4 regions of the Gordonia sp. CNJ-863 genome follow, and region 1 is predicted to be linked to each of the others. Evidence: predicted binding sites of a transcription regulator. Region 1 holds the regulator's gene; each other region holds the start of a gene.

Region 1 (5,452 bases):
GGGATCGGGGGTGGACAGACCGTGCGCCTCGCTCAGGCCGTTGGTGCCGATGAACGCGGTCGTCACGCGGAGTCGGCCGAGCGCGGCGACCGTTTCGGCGCCGACCGTCGCCTGCGTGAGTCCGCGGACGCGACCGCCGAGGGAGTGGAGACCGTCGGCATGGCGTCCGGCGAGCAGCCCGGCGATCGGGAGGCTGTTGGTGATCAGTGTGAGATCGCGGTCGCGCGGCATGGCCTCGGCGGCCCGGAAGGTGGTGGTGCCGGCGTCGAAGAGCACCGATCCGCCGTCGGGCGGGAGGAAACGAAGCGCGGCACGGCCGATCGCGGCCTTCTCCTCGGTCTGTTCCGTCTCGCGCTCGTCGATGCCGAGTTCACCGATCACGCGCAGGACCTCGGGGCGGACGGCACCGCCGTGGACTCGCTGCAGGTGCCCGGCACGTTCGAGCACCGCGAGGTCGCGGCGGACCGTCTCACTGGTCACGTCGAACTTCGCGGCGAGCTCGGCGACCGAGGCGCGTCCTGCGACGCGTACCTCCTCGGCGATGGCCTGCTGTCTCTCCTCGGCGTACACACCGGCTCCGTTCTGATCGTTCCCGTGGCGCTGATCGGGCCGTCCAATGTGGGAACATGTGGCTTTGCGTGTTGTAGTAATTGTGTTTACGCCTGTTTATGTTGACAAGTCAAGAAGAATTTGTAACCGTGGTCACATGACGCAGATTCTGACGGGGACGCCGGTTGTCGGTGGTGTGGCTCTCGGGCCCGCACTCTGGCCGGGACGCCGACCCGACCACTCCGCAGAGGCACTGGGCGCAGGCGTCGAGATCGCCGAGGACCGTCGCGCCGACGAGGCCGAACGGTTCACCGCCGCGGCGGCCGCGGTCGCCGCGCGCCTACGTGAGCGTGCATCGCAGAACACCGGCGTCGCCGCCGAGGTGCTCACCGCAACGGCCGGACTCGCGGAGGACCGCGGCTGGATCGGTGCCGCCTCGGGTCTGATCGCCAAGGGCGCCTCGGCGCCGTCGGCCGCCGTCGCCGCCACTGAACAGTTCGCCGCCGTGTTCACCAAGCTCGGTGGGCTCATGGCCGAGCGCGTCACCGATCTCAACGACGTCCGCGACCGCGTCCTCGCCGAACTCCTGGGCCTCCCCGAGCCCGGCGTGCCCACGCCGGACGTGCCCTCGGTCCTCCTCGCCGACGACCTCGCGCCCGCCGACACCGCGGGGCTCGATCCCGCCACCACCATCGCGCTGGTTACCCGCCTGGGCGGGCCCACCAGCCACACCGCGATCATCGCCCGGCAGCTCGGCATCCCGTGTGTCGTCGCGGTCCCCGGTCTCGCCGGGATCGACTCGGGCACGGTGATACTCGTGGACGGCACGACAGGCGAGATCGTCGTGCAACCCGACAACGCCGCCGCGCGGGCCCGTGTCGACGAGTACACGCGTCAGGCCGCACGGGTCGCCGGCTGGTCGGGCCCGGGTCGCACCGCCGACGGTGTGGAGGTGGCGATCCTGGCCAACGTCGCCGACGGATCGTCGGCCCGTGCGGCCACCGATCATCCGGTGGAGGGCGTCGGACTGTTCCGCACCGAACTGGCCTTCCTCGAACGCGCCGACGAGCCGTCGGTGGAGGAACAGGCGGACATCTATCGCGAGGTGCTCGACGCGTTCGGCGGCCGCAGGGTCGTCATCCGTACGCTCGACGCCGGCTCGGACAAGCCGCTGCGCTTCGTGCACCAGCCCGAGGAGGCCAACCCGGCGCTCGGTGTGCGCGGCGACCGGATCGCCTTGGCACACCCCGAGATCCGTGCCCATCAGCTCGACGCGATCACACGCGCCGCGGAGGGTTCCGAGACGAGCCCCTGGGTCATGGCGCCGATGATCGCCTCACCGGCCGAGGCGGCCGCCTTCGCCGCTCAGGTACGGGAACGCGGACTGGTCGCCGGGGTGATGATCGAGGTCCCCGCCGCCGCGATCCTCGCGCCGGCGATCCTGGCCGAGGTCGACTTCGTCTCGATCGGCACCAACGACCTCACGCAGTACACGATGGCCGCCGACCGGATGTCGGCCGATCTCGCATCGCTGACCGATCCGTGGCAGCCGGCGGTCCTGCACCTCATCGCGACGGTCGCGCGGGCCGGACGGGATCAGGGGAAACCGGTGGGCGTGTGCGGCGAGGCCGCGGCGGACCCGATCCTCGCCTGTGTGCTCGTCGGGTTGGGTGTCACCTCGCTGTCGAGTGCTCCGGTGGCGGCCGCCGCGGTCGGTGCCCGCCTCGGCGGCGTCTCACGGTCGACCTGCGAAAACGCGGCGACAGCCGCGCTCGCCACCACCGATCCGGCTGCGGCGCGCGAGGCTGCCGCCGCGGTTCTCGAGAACGAAGAGGTCAGATACGCCGCATCACGGTGACGACCTTGCCGAGGATCACGGCCTCGTCGCCCGGGATCGGGTCGAACAGCTCGTTGTGCGGCATCAGCCAGACATGACCCTTCTGGCGTTTGAAGGTCTTGACCGTGGCCTCGCCGTCGATCATCGCGGCCACGATGTCGCCGTTGTCGGCCACGTTCTGCTGGCGGACGACCACCCAGTCGCCGTCGCAGATCGCGGCGTCGATCATCGACTCACCGACGACCTTCAGCAGGAACAGCGAACCCTCGCCGACGAGCTCGCGGGGGAGCGGGAAGACGTCCTCGACGGCTTCTTCCGCGAGGATCGGGCCGCCTGCGGCGATCCGGCCGAGCACCGGCACGAAGGTGGGCTCGGGTAGCGCACCACCGGTCGGTGAGGTGGGCGTCGGCGGCTCGCTCGGTGCGATGTTGACCGCTCGCGGACGATTCGCGTCGCGCTTGAGGAGGCCCTTGCGTTCGAGCGTCCGCAGTTGGTGGGCGACGGAGGAGGTCGACGTGAGACCCACCTCGTCACCGATCTCGCGGATGCTCGGCGGGTAACCGCGCTCGCGCACGGATCTGCGGATCACCTCGAGAACTCCGCGCTGCCGCGGCGTCAGCGAGGCCTCGGCCGCCGCCATGTCTGCCGGGGCGACGGGCTCGTCGGCGCCCCGCGCTCCGGTGCGCTTACCGCCGTCATCGCTCATGATCGGGTTCCTCTCGATTCCGAACGTGCTGGTAGATCGCTTGTCTGACGACGACCCTAGCCGAGAATGCCGACCGCATCAAACATTTGTTCGACGTGTTGCGAGACAAGTGTCGGAGTGCCGTGCTACAAATCGAACATCAGTGCATCGAACAGATGATCGACAATCGAACAGTTCGAACGCCGACGACGCAGTCGGAGCACGGACAAGCGTTCGACCGGAAACACGGAGGGCATCATGCGCACCGCCACTCTCATCGACCCCGACCGCTCCACCGATTCGGTCCGTGGTGACGTCCTGGAGCGTCCGCGCCCGATGCGCCGCGGCGACGGCCGCCGGCCCGTCGACGGGCGTCCGGTGCCGGAGTCGGCGGTCCGGGTCCGCCGGGTCGCCTCCACCCGGTGCGCCTCGCCGGTCGGTATGCGGGGTCGTGCACCGGTCGTACCCGTCTCGCGTGTTGCGCATACCGCGCCCTCGGCCGTCATCCGGCGGCGTCGGCGCACGGCGACGGCAATTCTCGCCGGCGTCGGGCTCGCTCTGGCCGTGTGGGTCATCGCGGTCGTCGGTCAGAACTACGCCGCGACGGTCACACCTTCTTCGGTCGGCACCGAGGTCGTACACGTGCGGTCGGGCGACTCGCTGAGCACCATCGCATCGCGCGTCGCCCCCGAGATGCCGCGTGAGGCGGTCGTCGACGAGATCATCCAGCTGAACGACCTCCCGTCGAGCGGGCTGCGCGTCGGTCAGCCGCTGCTCGCCCCCCGGTACCACTGAGCACGGGCGGTATCCTCGATGTCACAGGGACCGGCCGACTACCGGCCTGGCATGCGGCGCGGCTGCACCAGAGTGTCCCGTGACCTGCGTGAGGATACGATGCGCTGCCCCTTCTGCAAGAACGACGACACCAAGGTCATCGACTCGCGTGTCGCTGATGAGGGGCAGGCCATCCGGCGCCGCCGCTCCTGCGTGGAGTGCGGGCGACGCTTCTCGACCGTGGAGAGCGCGGTGCTCGCGGTGGTCAAACGCAACGGCGTCACCGAACCGTTCAGTCGCGAGAAGGTGATGAGGGGCGTCCGGCGCGCATGCCAGGGACGCCACGTCGCCGAGGACGCATTGGCGCAGCTCGCCCAGCAGGTCGAGGACACCGTACGTGCCAGTGGATCGGCCGAGATCCCCAGCAACGAGGTCGGTCTCGCGATCCTCAAGCCGCTGCGCGACCTCGACGAGGTCGCCTACCTGCGGTTCGCGTCGGTCTATCGCTCGTTCGACTCCGTCGAGGACTTCCAGCGCGAGATCGACGACCTCCGAGCCGCCTCAGCCGAGTCGGTCAAGAGTTCGTAGGACCCGCTTCTCCGACACCGGGTACGCGGTGCCGAGCCGTTCGGCGAACAATCCCACCCGCAGCTCCTCGACGAGCCACTGGGCCTCGTCGTTGACGTGCGCCTTCCGGTGGTCGGGCACCTGAGTCAGTCGTTGCGCCCACCGCTCGGTCACCCGGTCGACGACGGCTACTCCGGCCTGATCCCGGGCCGCCGATGCAGGGAGCGCCGACAGGCGGGCCTCGGCGGCCGCGAGGTAGCGCGGCACATTCTCCAGATGTCGTCGTGCGGTGGCGGCGACGAATCCGTCGAAGACGAGATTGTCCAGCTGTTCGGCGACGTCATCGGCCGCGAGTGAACCGGCATGTCGGTCGATCGCGGCACGGACCGGTGCCACCCAACCGAGGGATTCGACGGCGAGAGAGAAGTAGTCCGGTGCCGACTCGGTGATCCGTGGACGCAACTTCTCGGTGAGCACGCGGAATGTCTCGGGAGAGCGCACCGCCGACAGGGTGCCGGCGTCGAGGCCCGCCACGACATCGCGGATGGCGCGACGTGTGCAGTCGGCCAGCAACGCATCGAGATCCGGGTAGGGGCTCTGGCTCAGCGCGAGTCGACCCGCGGCCCCGAGGGAACCGGCCACGCGGCGGTGCAGGGGCGGGATCGCCAGGTCGAGGAGCGCGACGATTCCTCTCGCCGGCAATCGATCACGGGTCTGCTCCGACGCGGCGTCGATCACGACCACCCCGCGCGTGCGTCCGGCGTCGTCGGTGATCGCGTCGATGGTCGGGTAACGGGTGAGGCGTTGTCCGGCGATGTCGACGGTCCGCTGTGCGGCGAGAGTGCCGATGCCCTCGTCGGTCCAGGCGCGATACAGGGTGCGCTTCACCGTCTTCGACGCTGGCGGGGTGGCCGCGCGCTGCAGTTCGGCGATGGAATCGGCTCGCGCGGTGATCTCCCCGGCGTCGTCGGCGACCGCGAAATGCATCCGTAGGTGGGCCGGAATCCGGTCGACGTCGAAATCGCCTGCGGTGACCGTCA
Region 2 (5,452 bases), on a different contig from region 1:
CGACGATGACGTGCATCTCGCGGCCGATACCGGAGTCGGAGAGCAGTTCCTGCACGTCCATGAGGCGGCAGGTGCTGCCGTTGATCTCGTACTCGCCGGCGCCGTCGCGGAACATGCGGCGGGTGATCGAGACCTCGGAGTATTCGATGGGCAGCGCACCGTCGGCGTTGTCGATGGTGAGCGTGACCTCCGCACGTCCCAGCGGCGGACGTCCGGAGGTGCCGGCGAAGATCACGTCCTGCATCTTCCCGCCGCGCAGCGCCTTGGCGCCTTGTTCGCCCATGACCCAGGTCAGGGCGTCGACGACGTTGGACTTACCCGAGCCGTTGGGACCGACGACGCACGTGATACCCGGCTCGAAGCGCAGGGTCGTCGCCGAGGCGAACGACTTGAAGCCCTTCAGGGTCAGGCTTTTGAGGTGCACGACGGTACAGAGTACTCACCATCGCGATGCGTTTCGGGCAACGCTCACCGTTCAGCGCTCACCGTTCGAGGAAGCCGGTCAGGTCTCCGCGTGCCGACTCGAGACTGTCGACGACCAGATCCACCCGGCCCGGGGTCTCTCCGGACCGGAGCGCGTCGAGCAACGCCGCCACTGTGTCGCGGGGCCCCTCGGCCACGACGTGCACCCGTCCGTCGGCCTGATTGGACGCGTAGCCGACCAGACCGAGTTCTAGGGCCCGCGACCGCGTCCACCATCGGAAGCCCACACCCTGGACGTGGCCGTGCACGAACGCCGACAGTCGGACCCGGTCGGTCGTCATGGTGTCAGTCCGTCTCGATCTTCAGGTCGACCTCGGCGCCGGCCTTGATGGTGCGGCCGACCGTGCACACCGCGTCGATGGCGCGCTCGACGACGACGAGCAGGCGCTGCGCGGCATCGGGGTCGAGTTCGGAGAGGTCGACCTCGAGGATCTCGGAGATCCGCGGGTACACCTCGTTCTCACGGTCGGCGTCACCGCTGACGCGGATCGTCGCGTCGTAGTCGTCGCCGAGGCGGCGCGAAAGCGGACGGTCCGACGACATGCCGGTGCACGCCGCGAGCGCGATCTTGAGCAGTTCGCCCGGGGTGAAGACCCCGTCGACGTCCTGCGAACCGATTTTCACCTCGGCACCCCGTGAACTGCGCCCCGTGTAGAGCCGGGTCCCGGTGCGCTCGACCCAGAGGTCGGTGTGCGCGGGCTCCGCGGTCGCGGCCGGGGCGGCGGTGTTCTGTTCGATCGTCATGCTGGGATGAGTCCTCTCAGGCGGCGGGGCGGCGCTGACACCGCTGACCATAGTAAGAGCCGTGGATCAGGACGAATTCCCGAACCGGTCGTGCCCGACGTCGTCAGGCAGCTGCCGCCTCTCGGCTTGCGTTGCGTTCTTTCCATTCCCACACCGCGTAGATCAACTCGGTCGCATACCCGAGGTCGAGCTTGCCGCCGCCCACGGGCACCGTCGAATCCGCAGCCACCCGCGCATCAGGCGACCATTGCCCCGGCACGTGTCTCGCGGGACTCACGTCGATCACCGAACCGCCCGGCCGGTGGAACGAAAACCGTTGCGACCCACGCCCGGTGATACTGAACTCACCCCGATGCAACGCACGGTGACAGCTTCCACACAACAAGATCAGATTGTCCAACTCGGTCTCCCCACCGGCCGACCAGAACACCACGTGATGGGCGTGCAGATGCCGTGTGCGTTCACAGCCGGGCATCTGACAGCACCGGTCTCTCACGAACAACGCCCTGACGAGTGCCTTGTTCGGCGTCCGCGACTTACGCCCCAACCCCAGCAACGCCAACTTCCCCGGCGCTCCGGAAACCCTGCTGGACAACGCCTTCCGAACCGCAGCACCGCAGTGCGCCTCGTCCAACTCAGCCTCCGACAGTGCCGGCCCGTCATCAAGGTGTGCCTGCTGCCCACCCTCGTCGGTATGTATCAGGATCTCGGCTCCCGGTGCGAGATCAGGCATCGCGATCCCCTCGTGCACCATGTCTGCCATGGCCACCAACGCCGGCGCCAGATTCGACGGCACATTTCGCCACAGGTCCCGACGATTCGCCGGTTTGACCTCGGAGTCCGGTTCCCCATCCACGGTTTCCAACTCGCTTGCAGCGTTCCGCGGAACGCTCGACACCGCGGACAGATCCGCATCGTCGCAGGTCCGGGTGCGTTCGTACTCTGCCCGGACCGCACCGGCAAGAAGCCGGGCACCGTCTAGCGGAGACAGCGTCAGCGACACAGACAAGGAGCCATCCGCATTCCACTTCCACCGGCCTGTCGACTCCACCGGTGGGCGATTCTCCGACTCGATGCCACGATCCCGGTCGATCTGTCCTATCGCACGGACCGCCCGCTCCAGTTGCGACGCCGTACACGACAACGCCAGATTCACCAGTTCCTTCTCCCGCAACGCGGTCGCGACCCGCGTCAACGCCCGCACCTTCGAATACGACAACCGCCCCGCACCGAACGCCTGCCGAATCAACGGCAACTCCGTCAGAGCCTTCGCCACCCGTACCTGCTCCTGCGCTGTGCGTTGAGAGACACCCGCCTTCCACGAGAGCCAGTGCGCGAGCGAATGCACACCCGGCCCCCGCCACGACTCCCGCTCATCCAATTCCGCCACCAGAGACAAGAACTCGGCCGGGAGCGCGGTGATCTGCGCGGCATAAGCCAGCACTCTGCTTTCCAACACGTCATCGGACAAGGACGCCGGATCCGCGCCATCGAACATCGACGACACATTCTCACCGTGCAGCACCGAAACAGACACCCCAAGCCCCCAGCTGTTCGAACGGATATACGAACAACTTAGCGGCGCCCACCGACAAAACAGCTGGCCAAGGCTCTTCGAGCGTTCCGCGGAACGCTCGTAGCCTTCACCGGACTCGTCGATGCCTGCACAGCGGCTTCGCCGCGGTCACGCTCCGCACGTAAGCGCAGGGAGCACTACGGACTCAACGTGTGCGACGCCGTGGAGCAGTCTGGCACTTCGGGCAAAAGTAAGAGCTGCGGTTCATGAAAGATTCCCGCCGCATGATCGCACCACACCGCCGGCACGGTTGCCCTTCGCGCCCATAGGCGTTGAGCGAGCGTTCGAAGTACCCCGACTGACCGTTCACGTTCACGTACAACGCGTCGAAGGACGTGCCCCCGACCTCCACCGCCTCGGTCATCACCGCGGTGGCCGCGTCGATCAGTTCAAGCAGCTTCTTGCGCGAGATCGTCTCGGCGATGCGTGCACCGTGCAGCCGCGCGCGCCACAGCGCCTCGTCGGCGTAGATGTTGCCGACGCCGGAGATGACGGTCTGGTCGAGCAGGACCCGCTTGATCTCGGAGTGCTTGGCGCGCATACGGTTCACGACGGCCGCCGCGTCGAAAGCCGGGTCGAACGGGTCGGGAGCGATGTGCGCCACCGACACCGGGATGTCATCCACATAGTCGTCGAGATGCCAACCTCCGAAGGTCCGCTGATCGACGAACCGCAGTTCGTTGTCGTCGTCGAGGTGTGCGCGGATGCGGAGATGGGTGTGGTCGGGCGCCCCGTCGCGGGCGATGAGCATCTGCCCGCTCATGCCGAGATGCACGACGAGGGCGGCACGGTCGGTGTCGTCGGCGACGTCGATCCACATGTACTTGCCGCGACGCCGCACTCCGGTAACGTGTTTGCCCGCGAGGCGACCGATCAGGTCGGGCTCGCCGCCGACGTGGCGGCGGGCGGCACGCGGATGCAGCACCTCGACCGCGGTCACGGTCCGTCCGGTCAGATGCTTCTCGAGACCCATGCGGACGGTCTCGACCTCGGGTAGTTCAGGCATGAAGAGTTGTTGTCACGACGCTGTTGTCACGACGACGCTTCGGCGCGTTCGGTGAGCGCCTTCCACGCGTGGGCCGCCGCCTGCTGCTCGGCCTCTTTCTTGGTCCGTCCGACGCCCTCGCCGAGGTTCTCCCCCGCGATCATCGCGATCGCGGTGAACTCTTTGTTGTGATCCGGGCCGGTGGACGAGATCTGGTACTGCGGTGGGCCATAGCCGCGTTCGGAGCTCAGCTCCTGCAGCGAGGTCTTCCAGTCCAGACCGGCGCCGAGCTGTCCGGCCTTCTCGATGCGTTCGTCGAAGAGGCGCAGGATGATCCGCTGCGAGGTCTCCAGGCCGTGGCTGAGAAACACCGCGCCGAACAGGGATTCGAGACCGTCGGCGAGGATCGAGTCCTTGTCTCGACCGCCCGTCATCTCCTCGCCACGACCGAGATACAGGTACTTGCCCAGGCCACCCTCGTCGCCGAGACCGCGTGCCACGTCGGCGAGCGCGTGCATGTTGACCACGCTCGCACGGATCTTCGCGAGTTCACCCTCGGGACGGTCGGGGAAATGCAGGTACAGACGTTCGGTGATCACCACGCCGAGAACGGAGTCACCGAGGAACTCCAGACGCTCGTTGGTCGGCAGACCGCCGTGTTCGTACGCATACGAACGGTGCGTGAGCGCCAGCGTCAGAAGGTCTTCGGGGATGTCGGTGTCGAGAGCGGCGAGCAATGCGGCACGACGACCGTCCTCGCGGGTGGCGTCAGTCACGACGTTCCTGATCGTCCGGGTTCTCGCCTGCGGACGTCTCGTCGCCGGGCTTCTCGTCGGACAACTCCGAGAACTTGTTCGCGAGACCGGCCCAGCGGGGATCGATCAGCTCGTGCGCGTGCCCCGGCTCGGCCACCGCCAGCCGGATGCCGCACACCTGGCAGAGCCCGGGGCAGTCCTCCGAACACAGCGGCGACATCGGCAGTTCCAGAGCGACGGCGTCGATGATCGACTGCTCGAGATCGATGCGGTCGTCGACGATGCGGTGCACGTCGTCTTCCTCGGTGGTCTGCTCCGTCACACTGTCCGGGTAGGCGAACAGTTCGGTGAGGAACACCGTCACCGTGCCGTCGATCGGCTCGAGGCAGCGCGAGCACTGCCCCTCCGTCTCACCGCACGCGGTGCCGGTCACCAGGATTCCCTCGCTCACCGATTCGAGCCGGAGATCGAGGTCGACGTCCGAGCCGGCGGGAATGCCGATCATCTCGACGCCGAGCTTGTCGGGCGTCGTCACCGTCTTGTGCACCTCGGACATGGTTCCCGGGCGACGACCCAGCGACCGTACGTCGAGGACGAAGGGATCGCGCCGCGGCGTGGAATCGGGTCCGTGCGACGTTTCTGATGTCACAGCATGATCAGACACAAACTGCACCATACGCCCGCGATCACGAATCATCGACTGACGCCACGGCGTGTGCGTGACCGGTCACCCGGCGGGTCACACCGCCAGCGGGGATCCCTGGTCGCGGTCGTAGGAATTCCGGGTCGAGGTCTCACGCGACCGCGAGTTGTCGCCACGGGAGTCGCGAGCCGGCTCATCGACGCTACGCGGGTATTCGACGTAGTCGTGCATGCCCGCACCGGTGCGCAGCTGGTGACGTCCACGGT
Region 3 (5,452 bases), on a different contig from region 1:
CCCAGGACCGGAGTCCCGACGACGTCGCCGAACTCCTCAACGCGTTCTTCAGCATCGTCTTCGACGTCGTCGACCAGCATTCCGGCTTCGTCAACAAGTTCGAGGGCGACGCCGCGCTGGCCGTCTTCGGGGCGCCCGTCGAACTCGACGACCCGGCCGGACACGCGCTCGCCGCCGCCCGCGACCTCGCCGACCGGCTCGCCAAGAGCCTCGACATCCGGTGGGGGATCGGCGTCTCCTTCGGTGAGGTCTTCGCCGGCAACATCGGCGCCGAACGGCGCTACGAGTACACCGTCATCGGCGACCCGGTCAACGAATGCGCCCGACTGTCCGACATGGCCAAGACCGGTCGCGTCCCCGCCCTCGCCAGCGGCGCCGCGATCGACTCCGCCGGCGCCGAGGCCGACGAATGGGAACTCCTCGGCAGCCGCATCATGCGCGGCCGGTCGGCCCCGACCGAGTTCTACGCCCCGTCCGACCTCGTCGAACGGCTCGGGTCGTCGCGCAACCTGATCGCCGAACTGCTACGCCCGGCCCGACGCATCGTCGGCGCCAGCCCGCTGCGGCTCACGACGTTCTTCGGCGGCTGAGGACCGCGCCACCGAAGTCGGCTGCCCGAGACGAATCGTTGACGCCGTCCGGGGTCGTCAATAGCGTGGGCCGCAGGGTCGCGGCGAGGACGTCGGACCGACACACCATCCCTGGGGGCTGCGATGAACGGTTGGACGTCAGCGAACATTCCGGATCAGACGGGTCGCACCTTCGTGGTGACCGGCGCGAACAGCGGCCTCGGTGCCGAGACGGCGAAAGCGCTCGTCGGTGCCGGCGCCAACGTCATCCTGGCGTGCCGCAACACCGCCAAGGCCGACGCCGTGGCGTCGAAACTGGGACCCAACGCGACCGTTGCCCAACTCGACCTCGCGGATCTCGCGTCGGTTCGCTCGTTCGCGTCGAGTTTCACCGGCGCCGACGTCCTCATCAACAACGCCGGACTGATGGCCGTACCGCTGCGACGCACCGCCGACGGCTTCGAGATGCAGATCGGCACCAACCATCTCGGCCACTTCGCGCTCACCGCGTTGCTGCTGCCGAAGATCACCGACCGCGTCGTCACCGTGTCGTCGGGCGTGCACCAGATCGGGAACATCGCGCTCGACGACCTCAACTGGGAGAAGCGCCGCTATCGCCGCTGGCAGGCCTACGGGGACTCCAAGATGGCCAACCTCATGTTCGGCCTCGAACTCGCCAAGCGGTTGGCGGAGGCCGGGTCGTCGAAGCAGTCGTTCATCGCCCACCCCGGTTATGCCGCAACGGAATTGCAGGGTCGGAGCGAGAACTTCATGGATGTCCTGGCGAAGCTGTCGAACAAGCTGCCCATCGCGCAGCCGGCCGCCGACGGAGCCCTGCCGCAGCTGTACGCCGCGACGATGTCGGGTCTGCCGTCCGGCACCTACTACGGACCGACGAAATTCTTCGGGCTGCACGGCGCGCCCGGACGGAACAAGTACAAGAAGGCGGCCGACGACGCCGACTTCCGTGCGGCGCTCTGGGCGGAGTCGGAGAAGCTGACCGGGGAGAAGTTCGACGTGTCAGGGAGCTGACCGCCTGACGACGAAAGTGCGGGATGAGTGCCGGAAACCGGCATCCATCCCGCACTTCGTGTCTGCGGTTCGCGTGACTACTGGACCGAGAACGCGATGCTGTTCGACGCGCCGGAGACCAGGTCGGTGACGCGGATGGTGAAGTTGCCGCCGCCCTTGAAGAAGTAGGACTTCACCGCGGTGCAGTCCTGCGTCTTGTACAGCGCGGCTTCCTTGGGCACCTTCGGTCCGGCGAGGCGGACCTCCATGCGGCACTCGTTGCCGTCGACGATGGGGCCGGCGTCGATGATGGAGTTCCAGCGCACGCCGAGTCGCGAGTTCTTGCCGAAGGTTCCCGGAGTGATCTCCCGGGCGCCCTTCGGGTTGTAGACCCAGACGTTGATGGACTTCACGCCGTTGCGTGCGCCCGCGCGGCCGAGCTTGCCGTAGTGGGTGACCTTGTCGCCCGACGACCCGAACGCGGAACTTCCGGAGTCGAGGCTGCCGCTGGCGCTACCGAACAGATCGCCGACCGGATCGGCGGTCGCCGGCGCGATCGGGATCAGCATGGCGGCGGCAGCAAACAGACCGGCGATACCGGTGCGCTTCATCGAGTTCCCCCTTGTAACGATTTATAACGAATTGATTAAAGCATCGACCCGGCGACCGTGCTGTGGGCCACCTCACATCGCGGCCCTTTCGTGGTGAGCCGAATGTGCGCTTCGTCACTGCCGCGTCGGGCCAGGGGCTGCTTGAGCTGCGTCGACGATGGTCCGAGCATTACTCGAAAATGTGAGGGACGCCTCGTGCGCGGACGGGGGTCCCGTAGGTCCTTACCCGCTCTCTCGATCCGTTTCCGCTCACGTTCGAAGGGTGGGCGCGAACGGCACGGACATGCCGTCCGTCGAACAGGCGTTCGATCCGGGTGTACGGTGGGGTGTATGTCCATAGGCATCCAGGGATCGTTGTTCGCCGAGATGGCCGCGGAGCCGGCGCTGTCGGACCTGTCGACCTCGACGACGCGGCGTCCGCTCACCGACGGCGCGTGGGTGGACCTGTGCCCAGGCTGGATCAGCGGGCCGGACGAACTCTTCGATCGGCTTCGACGCGACGTCCCGTGGCGGGCCGAGCGGCGTCAGATGTACGACCGCGTCGTCGACGTCCCGCGGCTCGTGTCGATCTACCAGAAGGACGACCCGTTTCCGGATGCGCTGATCACCAAGATGCGGTCATCGCTGTCGCGGCATTACCGCGAGGAGTTGCCCGAAGGATTCGCGACCGCCGGGATCAGCCTCTACCGCGACGGCAACGATTCAGTGGCATGGCACGGGGACCGCATCGGGCGGGCGTCGACGCACGACACGATGGTCGCGATCATCTCCCTCGGCGCCCCACGACCGCTGATGCTGCGGCCGCGTGGCGGCGGGAAGTCGTTGAAGTTCACCCTGTCGACCGGTGACCTGCTCGTCATGGGTGGCAGCTGCCAACGCACCTGGGAACACGCGGTTCCCAAGGTGCGCGGCGTCGGCGCCCGGATCAGCATCCAGCTGCGGCCGCCGGGGGTGTGGTGACTTACTGGGCTTTGTAGAAGTTGTGGACGTCATACGCCCACAACTTCTACGAGAACCTCAGCCGGCGTTGGAGATCGGCGTGATCGGCAATCTCAGCGCGGCGGGTGCGTATTCGGGCACCGTCGGGTGGACCGGTGGCACCGGGGCGATCGGCTGGTACGACGCACCGAGCTCCGGACGGGGGTCGGCTTCACCGGCATTCGGCCACATCGCGAGTGCGCGTTCGGCCTGAGCGGTGATCGTCAGCGACGGGTTCACGCCCAGGTTCGCCGACACCGTCGAACCGTCGACGATGTGCAGGCCGGGGTGGTTGAACACGCGGTGATACGGGTCGACGACGCCGTCCGCGGCGGACCGGCCGATCGAGCAACCGCCCAGGAAGTGTGCGGTCATCGGGATGTTCAACCAGTCGACGATGGAACCGCCGGCGTCGCCGCCGATCTCGTCGGCCATCTTGCGGACGGCGTCGTGGCCGACCGGGATCCAGGTCGGCGGGGGATCGCCGGCACCCTGCCTACTGCGCAGCATCGGACCGAAACGGCCCCGACGGGCGAACAGTTCGAGGGAGTTGTCGGCGGTCTGCATCACCAGGGCGATGATCGTCCGTTCCGACCAGCGTCGAACCGAGAGCCCGCGCAGGGTGACCAGCGGGTGCCGGATCATCTCCACGATCGCCGCCAGCGGTCGGGGCAGGCGACTGTCACCGTCGATGAGCATCGCCTGCAACAGACCGATCAGGTTGCTGCCCTTGCCGTATCGCACCGGCTCGATATGGGTGTGCTCGTTCGGGTGGAACGACGACGTGATCGCCACACCCTCGGTGTAGTCGACCTTCAGGTCGGTGGCCGTCGCGGCCAGGACGGCCTCGGAGTTGGTGCGCACCACCTTGCCCAGGCGCGACGAGAGGCCGGGCAGGTTGCCGCTCTGCTGCATGTCCAGCAGCAACTTGTTGGTGCCGTACGTGCCGGCCGCGAACACCACGTGATCGGCGGTGAACGAACGGCGTCCTCGACGCGACCAGCGTCGACCGGTTCGATGCGATCCGACCGTGTACCCACCCTCCGACAGCGGGCGGACGGTGTCGACGGTCGTCATCGGGATGACGGTCGCACCGGCCTGTTCGGCGAGATACAGATAGTTCTTGACCAGCGTGTTCTTCGCGCCGACCGGGCAGCCGGTCATGCACGCGCCGCAGTCGGTACAACCGGTGCGGGCGGGACCGGCACCGCCGAAGAACGGGTCTTCGACGGTCTTGCCCGGCTCGCCGAAGAAGACCCCGACGGGGGTGTGGACGAAGGTGTCGCCGGCGCCCATGTCCTCGGCGACCTTACGCATGACGCGGTCGGCGGGGGTGACCTTCGGGTAGGTGGTCACGCCGAGCATGCGCGATGCCTGGTCGTAGTAGGGGTCGAGTTCGGCGGCCCAGTCGGTGATCCGACCCCAGTGCGGGTCGTCGAAGAATGCGGGGAGCGGCCGGTAGAGCGTGTTCGCGTAGTTGAGCGACCCGCCGCCGACACCCGCGCCGGCCATGACCAGCACGTCGCGCAGCAGGTGCATGCGCTGCACACCGAACATGCCCAGCGCCGGCGCCCACACGTAATCCTTGAGGCGCCAACTGGTCTTGGGCAGGTCGGCGTCGGTGAAACGACGGCCCGACTCGACGACCGCGACTCGGTATCCCTTCTCGGTCAACCGGAGGGCGGCCACCGAGCCGCCGAAACCGGAACCGATGACGATGGCGTCGTAGTGGTCGGCGTCAGTGCGCGCGGTCCTGGTCACTGGGCGAGGGTCCTTTCGGGATCGGTGTCGGTGGCGGTGGTCTCGACGGTGTCGGCGACGGCCGGGATGGCGTCGTCGAAGCGGTGGTCGGCGGCCACGAAGGACGCCATCTGGCGGCGGAAGTCGCTGGTGAACTTGGGCCACATCACCGAGTTGCGGCCGGTGGAGTCGAGGTACCAGCTCGAGCAGCCGCCCGAATTCCACACGGTGCGTTCCAGTTCGGGGTCGAGGTCGGCGTTGTAGGCGTCCTGGGCGGCCTGGGTGACCTCGAACGTCGAGTGTCCGGAGCCGATGACCTCGGCGATCGTCTTCGACATGTAGTACGCCTGCGGCTCGAGCATCAGCACGATCGAGCTGTGGCCCAGGTTGGTGTTGGGGCCGTACAGGAAGAACAGATTCGGGAAGCCGTGGACCTCGACACCGCGGTAGGCGCGCGGCGATCCCTGCCAGGCCTCGGCCAGGGTACGTCCGTCGCGACCGGTGACGGCCTTCGCGATGGGCGGCTGGGTGGGGGTGAACCCG
Region 4 (5,452 bases), on a different contig from region 1:
TCTAAGAGCGCGGACTTTCCCTGGCCTTTGTTGCCAACGACGGCTACGAACCCTGCGTTTAGGGGGATTGAGTAGTCAAACAAGTTATAATTCTGTTTATTGGATCCTACTGTTACTGATGAAATGAACCGCTCGGGGTTCTTTCGTACCCGTGCGAGCGCCGGCGGCTCCAGTCCAACGAAGACACGACGATCGAATTCTCTTAGAGCATAGGTCAATCCCGCGAAAGTTGGTGAAGTGTTCATCCAGGTCTGGCACTTTCCCAAGCGCATATCCTGGCTCGAATTGGAGAAGTGGTGAGCATCGCTGCAATCGAGCAACTTATGTGTCACGTTGTTGTCGCGGAGTAAACTTACATCCTTCGTCCATCGGGTAACGTCGGAAAATGCAGTGAATACCAAGTCCGCACTGTTGATGACAGTTTTCTTCGCGGCAATCGACTGGTCTGTCCACTTTATACCGGCCCACTCGGTTTTGCCGATTCCCAATAGTGCCTTGCCTTGGAAATACGGGCCGGAAAGAATGCTCTGTACCGCAGCCAAAGACACATTGAGGTTGTTGAATCCCTCTTCGAGGTCCGTCCCATACTGGTTGATGCGATCTTGTGGTACTGATTGCTTGATTCGTTGCCCGAAATCGGCAAGAGAATCTCTTGTTATCACGCCTTTCCAGCCGAGTTGTTGATAACTTGGGGATAGCCGGGCCTGTGAATTTAGGGCGTTTAGAAATTGAGCTTCGATTACTTCCACTTCGATCGCGGGATCGAAGATTACGTGAAGATTGACTCTCGAGAGATTTCCTTCAGTTCCGCCGAATTGGTCGAGTCGCATTTCCACTACAGGGAATACGGCGTCAAGATTCTGAAGCCGCCCGTTGTTGCGTTCTGCGATAATTCGCTTGTATCCGTCGAGGAACCAGTAGTCATTGATGCCGATAACGCTGACATCTTCAGGGAGTTCTTCCAGGTCGTCAATGAACCGCGCCCACGCTTCGTCGGTATCTCCACCGTAGCCTTGGACAATTGAGGCTGGCGTATGAACGTGTAAGTCCCAGATACGCCACCCGGTGCCTCGGGGTTCCTTGACTGCGGATTCTGCCAAAACTCTTGTCCTCTCGACTATTGCGCAACTTCCGGTCCGGCCTCGTTGGCTGAGACTAGTACGTCAGGCGACGATGTTAGCGCCGTTCGGATGCCGCCGGAGGGACCAGCCATACAGGCTGCAGCGCAGGCATCGAGTTGCCGCCAGGCGGCCCGGTTCCGTCGCATTGATGATGCAACTTGATGTACGTCATGACGCCTTCGTTCATTCGCTGCGTTCGCTTCCTTTGTTGCGACTGGCCCTGCCGACGCGGCACGCGTGGCATGCGATCGGACGCTGTCTCCGTGGAGGTGAAACAGCGGTGCCCCAAGTAGTGCCCCATAGAGTGGTGTAACTCGGTGGCCGAGTTCGTTATCGACGTCGTGTCGTTAACGGATGCAGAGCGGCCACCGCGTGATCCTTCGAGTCAACCTTCCACAGAATCCTCGAGGAGTCATCGCGATGACCGCACCCCACATTGTCGACCCTGCAGGCCTTCTTGGCCAAGCCCTGGCCGAGGCGTCACCAGATCTGATGCGTGAGCTGCTGCAAACCATGATCAACGCGCTGCTGTCGGCCGATGCCGACGCGGTCTGCGGAGCCGAATGGAACCAACGCACACCAGAGCGCACCAACCGCCGCAACGGCTACCGCCACCGGCCACTGGATACCCGCGTCGGCACCGTCGACGTCGCCATTCCCAAGCTACGTTCGGGCAGCTACTTTCCCGAGTGGCTCCTCGAACGCCGCAAGCGGGCCGAGTCAGCACTGATCACCGTCGTGGCCGACTGCTACCTCGCTGGAGTCTCGACCCGCCGGATGGACAAGCTGGTCAAAACTCTCGGCATCGACTCGCTGTCGAAGTCACAGGTCTCACGCATGGCCACCGACCTCGACGAACAGGTCACAGCGTTCCGCCATCGTCGCCTCGACGAGGTCGGGCCGTTCACCTTCGTCACCGCCGATGCGTTGACGATCAAAGTCCGCGAGAACAAGCAGGTCGTCAAAGCCGTTGTCCTGCTGGCGACCGGTGTCAACGGCGATGGCCACCGCGAGGTGTTGGGCATGCAAGTAGCGACCAGCGAAACCAAAGCCTCCTGGAACACCTTCTTCGCCGATCTGGTCGCCCGCGGGCTGGGCGGGGTGCGTCTGGTGACCTCTGATGCCCACGCCGGACTGGTCGAGGCGATCGCGGCGAACCTGCCCGGCGCCGTGTGGCAACGGTGCCGTACCCACTACGCGGCCAACCTGATGGCGGTGTGCCCCAAGTCCATGTGGCCGGCGGTCAAAGCGATGCTGCACAGCGTTTATGACCAGCCCACCGCCACTGCCGTGCACGAGCAGTTCGACCGACTCCTGGAATACACCGAAGGCAGACTCCCCAAGGTTGCTGACCATCTCGGTGACGCTCGAGAGGACCTGTTGGCCTTCACAGGCTTCCCCGATGACGTGTGGCGACAGATCTGGTCCAACAACCCCACCGAACGACTCAACCGCGAAATTCGCCGCCGCACTGACGTTGTGGGTATCTTCCCCAACCGTGACGCCATCATCCGACTCATCGGCGCGGTCCTGGCCGAGCAGACCGACGAGTGGGCCGAAGGCCGCCGATACCTCGGCCTCGAGGTCCTCACCCGATGCCGACTGACCCTGACCACCGACACCACCACAACAACGGAGGCCACTACCGACCCGCTGATCGAACTGCCTGCCTGAAAGCGACGAAGGATCAGAAACGAGTTACACCACTACCTGGGACTTGACCGTGCCCCAGCAGGTCACGCTCAGTTAATCGCACCGGAGTAGTGCGTCGCGCACCACTTTGCGCGATGCATCCGTTGATGAATGGGAGCCGGGGTGCTTGACCAGTCGATCGATGAGTCCCGGGATAGCCCATCGTACCGAGGTGAGTGTTCCGCGGAACGCTTGTGAAGTCGTGACCGACGGGATTGTCGGTGGTCGCCGGTAGCTTGTTCGTATATCTGTTCGAACTGGATGGGGGGGCTCGATGTCTGTTACCGCGTTACGCGCCGAGGGTGTGTCGTCGATGTTCGACGGTGCGGATCCGAAGTCGCTGCCGGATGAGGTGCTCGAGGTTCGGGTGCTCGGTTACGCCGCGCAGATCACCGCTCTGACCGCCGAGTTTCTTGGCCTGGTGGCGGAGTTGGATGAGCGGCAGTCGTGGAGGGGGCCGGGGATTCATTCGTTGGCGCACTGGTTGTCGTGGAAGGCGGGCATCGCGCAGCGGACGGCGCATGAGCAGGTGCGGGTGGCCAAGGCCTTGCGGGAGTTGCCGGTGATCCGGCAGCACTTCAGTGAGGGGCGGTTGACGTATTCGAAGGTGCGGGCGCTGACGCGGGTGGCGACGCCGTTGCGGGAGCAGGAGTTGGTGAACCTGGCGTTGTCGTGCACGGCGTCGCAGTTGGAGAAGGCGGTGCGGGCAATGCGCCAGATCGACCAGGGCTACAGCGATGGTGGAGAGCTGACGCCGCCGGCGGAGTCGTGGGCTCGGTGGAAGTGGAACATCGACGGTTCGTTGTCGGTGTCGATGACATTGACGCCACTCGATGGGGCGCGGTTTCTGGCGGGAACGGTGCGCGCGGAGTATGAGCGCACCCGCACGATGGGCGATCCTGATCTGCCGAGTGTTCCGCGGAACACTCCGGACGAGCTGGAAACCGAATCCGGCGAGACGGATTCGGAGGTGAAGCCGGCGAATCGTCGGGATCTGTGGCGGCGGGTGCCGTCTAATATTGCTGCGGCGGTGGTGGCGATGGCCGATGCGGTGCATGAGGGAATCGCGATGCCGGAGTTGGCGCCGGGTGCGGAGATCCTTGTCCATGTCGGTGATGGGGTGGAGCGCGCTCATCTCGATGATGGGCCGGCGCTCTCGGAGGCTGAGGTCGAGGAGGTGACCTGTGGTGCGTCGCTGCGAGAAGCGTTGTCCAGGAGGGTTTCTGGTCGTCCGGGGAAGCGGGCGTTGTTGGGGTTGGGGCGTAAGCAGCGGACCCCGTCGAAGGCGATGATTCGGGCGCTGTTCCTGCGGGATCGGTGTTGTCAGACGCCGGGGTGTGAGCGTACGAGGCATCTGCACGCGCATCATGTGGTGTTCTGGTCCAACGATGGCGAGACCGAGTTGGACAACCTGATTTTGTTGTGCGGGTCGTGTCATCGGGCGCTGCACAGAGGTGAGTTCTCTATCAAGGCCCATGGGCTGCAGCGGTTTACGTTCCATATGCCGAGTGGTTCGGTGATCGAGGTGAGTCCACCAACCCGGGCGCCGGGCCTGTGGTCACCCGATGAACAGATCGCGGCGGATGCGACGGTGCCGGTGGGTGGCGGCAAGCTCGATCTCGGGTATGCGACCGAGGTGATCTACGCCGTCTGGGAGTGGAGGGAATGCCAAGCGGCGAGCCCCGCGGCTGCCTGAGAAGAAGACATGTTTAACTCAGTTGGTTCATTATGCCCATTTGTCAGTCGTTCCATGGTTACGATCACCACTGAGCTGCGGCCGACGCGTGCGCAGCGACTGTCGAATTGGGTGAGGGGTCGCACGACATATGTCCGACGCAGTTCTCGTGGAGCGCCGGGGGCGCATCCTCGTCATCACGATCAATCGGCCGCAGGCACGAAATGCGATCAATCACGAGGTGAGCCAGTCGCTCGCCGACGCGATGGACGAGCTCGACGACAGCCCGGAGCTGTCGGTCGCCATCTTGACTGGTGCAGGCGGGAACTTCTGCGCCGGCATGGATCTGAAGGCCTTCGCCGCCAGTGAGTCGGTGGCCATCGAGGGGCGCGGTCTCGGCTTCACGCAGAAGCCGCCGGCCAAGCCGGTCATCGCGGCCGTGGAAGGGTTCGCACTTGCGGGCGGCACCGAGCTGGTTCTCGCCACCGACCTCGTCGTCGCGTCGAAGTCGGCGAAGTTCGGCATCCCCGAAGTCAAGCGCGGCCTTGTCGCCGGTGCCGGCGGACTCCTGCGCCTGCCCAGGAAGATCCCGTACCAGAAGGCCCTCGAGCTGGCGCTCACCGGCGACAACTTCACCGCCGAGCAGGCTGCGAACTGGGGATTCGTCAACATCCTCACCGACGAGGGGGGCGCGCTCGACGGTGCTCTCGGACTGGCCGAGCGCATCACCGAGAACGGCCCGCTGGCCGTCGCCGTCACCAAGCGGATCATCGCCGAGTCCGAGTCGTGGGGCACCGACGAGAAGTGGGACCGCCAGGGCGAATTGCTGGTTCCGGTCTTCACCTCGAAGGACGCGATCGAGGGTGCGCGCGCGTTCGCGGAGAAGCGCAAGCCCGAGTGGACCGGCGCCTGAGTGTCGTCGCCACGCCCATCGGCACATGAGATCGATATGAGGAGAACAGAT

What was found. The regulator LexA, encoded in region 1, represses DNA repair genes until DNA is damaged. The targets are predictions, from matches to a motif close to CGAACANNTGTTCG.
Region 2: the regulator LexA is predicted to act here: its motif matches at 2,783-2,796, upstream of BJF87_RS03080 (HNH endonuclease signature motif containing protein).
Region 3: the regulator LexA is predicted to act here: its motif matches at 2,486-2,499, upstream of BJF87_RS05270 (alpha-ketoglutarate-dependent dioxygenase AlkB).
Region 4: the regulator LexA is predicted to act here: its motif matches at 3,055-3,068, upstream of BJF87_RS01395 (HNH endonuclease signature motif containing protein).

Annotation. Positions count from the first base shown of each region.
Region 1 is NZ_MKKG01000022.1:335,768-341,219, reverse strand. Features, by position in the region: gene BJF87_RS13430 (DeoR/GlpR family DNA-binding transcription regulator) at 1-570, opposite strand, end outside; gene BJF87_RS13425 (putative PEP-binding protein) at 707-2,407, shown strand; gene lexA (transcriptional repressor LexA) at 2,385-3,092, opposite strand; gene BJF87_RS13415 (LysM peptidoglycan-binding domain-containing protein) at 3,330-3,866, shown strand; gene nrdR (transcriptional regulator NrdR) at 3,966-4,433, shown strand; gene hrpA (ATP-dependent RNA helicase HrpA) at 4,407-5,452, opposite strand, start outside.
Region 2 is NZ_MKKG01000005.1:87,238-92,689, reverse strand. Features, by position in the region: gene smc (chromosome segregation protein SMC) at 1-424, opposite strand, end outside; gene BJF87_RS03090 (acylphosphatase) at 483-764, opposite strand; gene BJF87_RS03085 (OsmC family protein) at 769-1,227, opposite strand; gene BJF87_RS03080 (HNH endonuclease signature motif containing protein) at 1,331-2,725, opposite strand; gene mutM (bifunctional DNA-formamidopyrimidine glycosylase/DNA-(apurinic or apyrimidinic site) lyase) at 2,949-3,809, opposite strand; gene rnc (ribonuclease III) at 3,836-4,564, opposite strand; gene BJF87_RS03065 (DUF177 domain-containing protein) at 4,557-5,240, opposite strand; gene BJF87_RS03060 (ATP synthase F0 subunit B) at 5,283-5,452, opposite strand, start outside.
Region 3 is NZ_MKKG01000009.1:94,822-100,273, reverse strand. Features, by position in the region: gene BJF87_RS05285 (adenylate/guanylate cyclase domain-containing protein) at 1-590, shown strand, start outside; gene BJF87_RS05280 (oxidoreductase) at 714-1,601, shown strand; gene BJF87_RS05275 (hypothetical protein) at 1,679-2,191, opposite strand; gene BJF87_RS05270 (alpha-ketoglutarate-dependent dioxygenase AlkB) at 2,522-3,151, shown strand; gene BJF87_RS05265 (GMC oxidoreductase) at 3,209-4,930, opposite strand; gene BJF87_RS05260 (NAD(P)/FAD-dependent oxidoreductase) at 4,927-5,452, opposite strand, start outside.
Region 4 is NZ_MKKG01000002.1:130,807-136,258, reverse strand. Features, by position in the region: partial or broken gene BJF87_RS25635 (chromosome segregation protein SMC) at 1-1,100, opposite strand, end outside; gene BJF87_RS01400 (IS256 family transposase) at 1,542-2,795, shown strand; gene BJF87_RS01395 (HNH endonuclease signature motif containing protein) at 3,127-4,509, shown strand; gene BJF87_RS01390 (crotonase/enoyl-CoA hydratase family protein) at 4,640-5,401, shown strand; gene BJF87_RS01385 (SDR family NAD(P)-dependent oxidoreductase) at 5,451-5,452, shown strand, end outside.